DNA from 2 places in the Cobetia sp. cqz5-12 genome. Region 1 is predicted to be linked to the other one. Evidence: riboswitches for the same ligand, from Rfam matches in the RefSeq annotation. Region 1 holds a riboswitch; the other holds the start of a gene.

Region 1 (3,404 bases):
GGCGGGGTCTGCCTCGGCGGCGTGGGCCGATATGGCGGTGACTGGCAGGCTGCTCAGGCACAGCGTGGTCAGCAGGGTGGCGAAGGCGGTGGACAGCAGCGAGGTACGCGGTGAGCGTGTCGGCTGCGCTTTGCGCCGTGGCGCCGATGACGAAAGAGACATGGCGAAGTTCCTTGTGATCACGGGGTAGTGGTGCTGCCGTTCGTGAGCGGCAGTCGTCAGGCTCATGCAATTTGTTCGAGCGCCGAGCGTCGAGCGTCGTTGCGTATTTCGGTAACGCGATCTTGCGGTCATGCGGTCATGCGGTCATGCAGTGTCTATCCGAAGGCCAGTCGTCTTGACCCAGGAGTGTCAGCCCCGGCGTGTCAGCTCAGACGTGTCAGTCGGTCGCGGTGCCAGGGCATCAGGGCACGCAGCAGCGCATCCAGCGAGAAATAGAGCAGCAGGGAGAAGGCGACCAGCACCAGCAGGGCGGCGAACATCAGGTCGATCTCCATGCGTGCGTTGGCGTTGAGCATCAGATAGCCCAGCCCCTGACTGGCGCCGGCCCATTCCCCGATGACGGCGCCGATGGGGGCGGCGGTCGCGGCCATGCGAATGCCGGAGGCCAGTGCCGGCAGTGCGGCTGGCAGCTGGATGTGGATCAGTCGGCGCCATGGGCTGGCACCCAGGGTATGGGCAAGATCCAGCCAGCCCTGTCGGGTCTGGCGCAGGCCGTCGTAGCCGGTGGAGGCGACCGGGAAATAGATGATCAGCGTCGCCATCACCACCTTGGACAGCATGTCATAGCCGAGCCACAGCACCAGCAGCGGCGCGATCGCGAACAGCGGTATCACCTGGCTGATCAGCAGCATCGGCAGCAGCGTGCGGCGCAGGCGGGGAATGAAGGCCAGCGCCAGCGCGGTGGCAAGGCCGAGCAGAATGCCCAGCACCAGCCCGGCCAGTATCTCGCTGATGGTGACGCCAGCGTGATGGGCCAGCAGCGGCGCCTTCTCGATCAGCACCTCGAGCACGGCCTGCGGCGTGGGCAGAATGTAGGGCGGTACGGCGGTAACGGCAATGATCAGCTGCCAAAGCCCCAGCAGGAGCAGCGCGCTGATGACGAGGTGACGCATGGCGTGCAGACGTTTCATGCGGCCTCCTCACTATCACGCAGGCGGGCGATCAGTTGCGCCTGCGCCGGTGGCAGGGCCGGGTCATCCAGCGGCACCGGGCGTGCGGCGCCAAGCCCCGGCAGGCGTTCCAGCTCGGCGCCGTGGCCCGGGAGGCTCGACGGGCGCAGCACCAGCAGTTGATCGGCGAGGCGCAATGCCTCCAGCGGGTCATGGGTCACCATCAGGACGGTGCGGCCCTTGAGCAGGCGGCTGGCCAGATCATGCAGCTCCAGACGGGTGATGGCATCCACCGCCGAGAACGGCTCATCCATCATCACGACCGGCGCCTGCTGGTAGAGCGTGCGGGCGAGGGCGACGCGCTGGCGCTGGCCGCCGGAGAGAGCGTCCGGCCAGGCCTGCTCACGGCCCTCAAGCCCGACCGCGGCCAGAAGTTCATGGGCAAGTTCGCGATTGCGTGGCCGCCGGCGCAGGTCATCGCCCAGCCACAGGTTGTCGATGACGCGCCGCCACGGCAGCAGCAGGTCCTGCTGGGCCATCCAGGCCACGCGGTCGGTCAGCGGCTGACCGTCATCGGTGGCGAGATCGAGCTGGTGGAGGTCTGACATCTCCAGGCCGGCCAGCAGGCGCAGCAGCGAACTCTTGCCGCAGCCGGAGCGCCCCAACAGTGCCGTCCAGCTACCGGCCTCCAGACGCGCGGAAATATCGCGGAACAGCGTGTGGCCGGCGTAATCGATTCGTGCGTTGTTGAGGGTGAGTCCCAGCGACACAGGCAATTCCGTGGTCGGGCGGCGTGCCGGCAGGAGGAAGCAGGTGACGCGCCGTGCAGGGCACGCGTCGGGGATTCCCTCCGCCGGTATCAACCGGATCAGGTTCCAGGGGTTGTCGCGCGACGTATCGCTGCGGCTCTCAGCCCATCCTCGGGCACCCCCATCCAGACCGACAGTGTAACGTCAGTCTCTTGCCGGTGTCTTGTCCGACGCGGGTCAGGGGCCGGCTCAGGTGGGCAGGGCAGTGGCGGCGTGCGAAACGGACTATGCCGATGTGCCACGCCTTGGGTATGCTGAGCATTACTGTAACAAGACGTGTAGCCCAAGGAGATCATCATGCCCGACACACCGGATCTCTCGACCTGTTCCAGTTATCCCGTTCCCCCGCAGCGGCCGAGTACGACTGAGGCCGTGGGCGAGCCGCGTCCCGTACCCAGGGGCTGGCCCGAGGAGTCACTGACCCGACGGCTCTCGACCTATCTGGGCCAACCGCTCGAACCACTGGCTCTTGCCTGGCCGGATAGCGCCAACTGGCTATGGCGCCAGCGTGGCGGCACGCCCGGCCTCATCAAGCTGGCGCGCACCGGGCCAGACCATGATCCCTTCTGGCGCGCCATGCGCGGGGTCTTCGGCGCCGATCGCTGGGCGACCCCGGATGGCCTGACGCGACTGGCGGGCGCCTTGCCCGCGCGCCTGCCGATTCCGCCGCTGCCCCTGACCTTTCTGGGGCGTCTCGATGGCGCGCCCATCTGGCATCTGCCGTGGTCCAGCGGTCAGCCGAGTGATCTCAGTATCACCTTCTGTGAGCTGCTGGGCGATCAGCTCGGTCGCCTGCATCAGGACACGGTGTCGGGTTTCGGTCAGCCGCTGGCGCAGCCGATGCCGCTATTGCACTGGAATACTCGCGTCACGCGCTTTCTCGCCCATCACCCGCGTCGCGCGGAACTCGGCACGCTGCTCAAGCGCACCTTCCCGGCGCCGACCCGCGCGGTGTGGTGTCTGCCGGACATGCGCGCCGATCAATATCTGTGCGCCGCCACCGGCTGGGTGTGGAGCGATTGGGAGGCGCTGGTGTGGGCGCCGATCGAGTTCGACTGGGCGCTGGTGGAGTTGCTGCTGGAAACGCCGGAGCAGCGTCAGGCCTTCATGAAGGGCTATTCGCGTCATGGACGCATGATCGATCTCGATGGCCAGCGTGAGCTGTGTCGTGCGCTGTTGTGGGCGATGGAGGCCTTCGGTCCGCGGTCCTATGCTGAGCTTGCGGCAGCCCCTGCCTGGGTCTCGCCGCGCAGCCTGGCGTGAAATCGGCGTGCTGCACACTGCAAGTACATGAAAGGTGTGAAATTTCTCTGCAGCCCCATCGCTGACATGGAATACTGTGGGTGAGTCGTCATGGACGTCACTCGAGATCTGATGTAGGGCTTGGCGGGGGAGCACTCGTGGTAGAGAACCTGAATTATTATTTCTTGCTGGCAGGCACGCTGATCGCCTTGAGCGTGTTGGCCAGCCGTGTCTCGGCGCG
Region 2 (3,404 bases), 1.7 Mb from region 1:
GAAGACCCAGTTCGGTTATCACCTGCTGGAAGTCACCAGCCGCACGTGAGCCTTCTGTCACGCTCATGAGATGTCATGAGCGTTTGACAGGATGTGACGAAAACGCCCCGACCATCACTGGTCGGGGCGTTTTTTGTGTCGCTCGGAAAGTCAGCTTTCCTGTGCGTCAGGCGCTTGCCTACACCTCCTGATAGAGCTGGCTGCCTTCACGCTTGAACTTGTCGGCCTGCTCCTGCATGCCGGCCATCACGCTGTCGGCATCGCCGGTCAAGCCATGTTCGTTGGCATAATCACGCACTTCCTGGGTGATCTTCATCGAGCAGAACTTCGGCCCGCACATGGAGCAGAAGTGGGCGACCTTGGCCGAGTCCTTGGGCAGCGTCTCGTCGTGGAAGCTGCGCGCGGTGTCCGGGTCCAGACCCAGATTGAACTGGTCTTCCCAGCGGAACTCGAAGCGCGCCTTTGAGAGCGCATTGTCACGGCGTTGCGCGCCCGGGTGGCCCTTGGCCAGATCGGCGGCATGTGCGGCGATCTTGTAGGTGATGATGCCGGTCTTGACGTCGTCCTTGTTGGGCAGGCCCAGGTGCTCCTTGGGGGTCACGTAGCATAGCATGGCGCAACCGAACCAGCCGATCATCGCGGCGCCGATGCCGGAGGTGATGTGATCGTAACCCGGGGCGATGTCGGTGGTCAGCGGACCGAGGGTGTAGAAGGGCGCCTCGTCACACTCGCTGAGCTGCTTGTCCATGTTCTCCTTGATCAGGTGCATCGGCACGTGACCCGGGCCCTCGATCATGACCTGGACATCGTGCTGCCAGGCGATCTTGGTCAGCTCGCCGAGCGTCTCGAGCTCACCGAACTGGGCGGCGTCATTGGCATCGGCTACCGAGCCCGGGCGCAGGCCATCGCCCAGTGACAGGCTGATGTCGTAGGCCTTGCAGATCTCGCAGATGTCCTCGAAGTGGCGATAGAGGAAGCTTTCTTCGTGATGCGCCAGACACCACTTGGCCATGATGGAGCCGCCGCGCGAGACGATGCCGGTCACGCGACTGGCAGTCAGCGGCACATAGCGCAGCAGGACGCCGGCGTGGATGGTGAAGTAATCGACGCCCTGTTCGGCCTGCTCGATCAGCGTGTCGCGGAAGATCTCCCAATCGAGGTTCTCGGCCACGCCATCGACCTTCTCCAGTGCTTGATAGATCGGCACCGTGCCGATGGGGACGGGAGAATTGCGCAGAATCCATTCACGGGTCTCGTGGATGTTGGCGCCGGTCGAGAGGTCCATCACGGTGTCGGAACCCCAGCGGATCGCCCAGGTCATCTTGTCGACCTCTTCCTCGATGGAGGAGGTGACCGCCGAGTTGCCCAGGTTGCCGTTGACCTTCACCAGGAAGTTGCGGCCGATGATCATCGGCTCGCTTTCCGGGTGATTGATGTTGGCGGGAATGATGGCGCGGCCGCGTGCGACTTCCTCACGCACGAATTCGGCGGTGATCTCGTCGGGGAGGTTGGCGCCGAAGCTGTGGCCCGGGTGCTGGTGGCCCAGAATGCTCTCGACGGATTCGCTGCCCTGATATTCCTCACGCAGCGCGATACGACGCTGATTCTCGCGAATCGCGATGTATTCCATCTCCGGCGTGATGATGCCCTGGCGCGCATAGTGCAGCTGGGTGACATTCTTGCCCGGCAGGGCACGACGCGGGCGGTGGTCCAGCTCGAAACGCAGTGATGACAGGCGCAGGTCGGCCTGGCGCACGCGGCCATATTCACTGCTCAGCTGATTGAGCTGTTCGGTATCACCGCGTTCCTCGATCCACTTCTCGCGCAGTGGCGCCAGACCCCGGCGGATGTCGATCTCGACCGCCGGATCGGTGTAGGGGCCGGAGGTATCGTAGACGACGATCGGCGGGTTCTCTTCCAGACCGCTGGAGGTCTGGGTCGGCGAACAGCCGATCTCGCGCATGGGCACGCGGATGTCCGGGCGGGAGCCTTCGATATAGATCTTGCGCGAGCCGCTCAGCGGCGCGATGGCGGCGGCGTCGACCTGTGCTTCGCTGGCGAGGTGGCGGCTGCCATCCTTGCGACCGGCACGCGCGCGTGCCTTGGGGGCAGCATCAGGCTGCGAGGCGAGCGGTGACTCGGCGGCGTTGGTGGCTTGCGGGTCTTGTGTCGTCGGGGCAGTGCTCATGCAGGTCTCCTCAAAGGGCGACGTCACGGCTGACGTCATCATGGGAAGACCGTGCGCAGGGAGAGGATGGTCGTCACCGACTCCTTGCCAACAGGTGGCCCGGGAGCGAGGCGGCCGCGCGCAGCGGCTGGCCATCAGCTTGATTCCTACGCCGGTCCTAACCGGTTCAGGTTCCACGGGACCCCTTGCTGGCAAGCTCGCGCGTCAGGGCGGCGAAGCATGCATGCAGGATCTCAGCCGGTTCCACCGGCACCCCGTCAAGCGTGTGCAGATTTCAATGCGAAAGTGTGTTGTCCGAAGCGTCAGGCTTGCCTCGGAAAGCGTTCTCGCATCCAGGCTCTGTTGGCCTGTCAGTCGTGCCATCCAGGGGGGGATGGCGTCATCCCGAGCGGCTCATGGCGAGCGCCGGGACGTCAGTCTGTCATGATTCAGTCGCGATCGAGGCCCATCTGCCAGAAGTCGATCTCGAGTCGCGTGGCGTCCCGGAAGACATCGACCAGTTCACCCAGTCGGCGCTCCGAGACCTCCGAGAGACGCGCATCCAGCCATTCACGTTCAGCTTCGACGGCTTCCTTGAAGTCATCGCTTGAGTACATCGCGATCCAGTCCGCGTACGGGTTGTTCTCGATCTCGGTGGTGTCCTGATCGAGCAGCCACTCGGCGATCTCGCCGTAGCCGATCAGGCAGGGCGCGAGCGCCACATGCAGATCGAGCAGGTCACCGCGCTGGCCGCAATCGAGCACGTAACGGGTATAGGCCAGGGTGGCGCGCGATTCCGGCAGCTCGCTCAGGTCATCCTCGCTGATGCCCCACTCGCTGCAGTAGCCGATATGCAGATCGAGCTCGGTATTGAGGATGGTGTCGAGACTGGCCGTGGCCTGACGCAGCTCCGCGAGGGTGCGGCTCTTGTAGGCGGCCAGCGCCCAGGCGCGCGCGAAGTGGATCAGGAACAGGTAGTCCTGCTGCAGGTAATGGCGGAAGGACCCCTCCGGCAGACGACCTTCGCCCAGCTGGCGAACGAAGTCGTGCTCGAGATAGTCACGCCATTCCTCGGCGCAGGCACTGGTCAGGTCGTTGAAACTAGGCATGACGCATCCCTCGGTGAGCGTGCTGACGACCCGTGATGGGGCGACAGGTCTCTGGCGCAAGCGTGGCCAGTACCGGAACAGGAGCAGGGGAAAAGCGGGGGAGGTGCCGACAGTCACCGTGAGAGAGT

The links. A riboswitch is a leader RNA that binds a small molecule or an ion and turns the genes downstream of it on or off. The one in region 1 is predicted to bind thiamine pyrophosphate.
Region 2: linked by a shared signal. The riboswitch ahead of thiC (phosphomethylpyrimidine synthase ThiC) and the one ahead of F8A90_RS06220 (ABC transporter ATP-binding protein) in region 1 are both predicted to bind thiamine pyrophosphate.

What each region holds. Positions count from the first base shown of each region.
Region 1 covers NZ_CP044522.1:1,438,227-1,441,630, forward strand. Annotated here, with positions in the region: gene F8A90_RS06210 (ABC transporter substrate-binding protein) at 1-162, opposite strand, end outside; gene F8A90_RS06215 (ABC transporter permease) at 366-1,133, opposite strand; gene F8A90_RS06220 (ABC transporter ATP-binding protein) at 1,130-1,882, opposite strand; TPP riboswitch at 1,941-2,054, opposite strand; gene F8A90_RS06225 (hypothetical protein) at 2,219-3,184, shown strand; gene F8A90_RS06230 (potassium/proton antiporter) at 3,322-3,404, shown strand, end outside.
Region 2 covers NZ_CP044522.1:3,171,733-3,175,136, reverse strand. Annotated here, with positions in the region: gene F8A90_RS13305 (peptidylprolyl isomerase) at 1-49, shown strand, start outside; gene thiC (phosphomethylpyrimidine synthase ThiC) at 179-2,188, opposite strand; TPP riboswitch at 2,315-2,455, opposite strand; gene tenA (thiaminase II) at 2,617-3,276, opposite strand.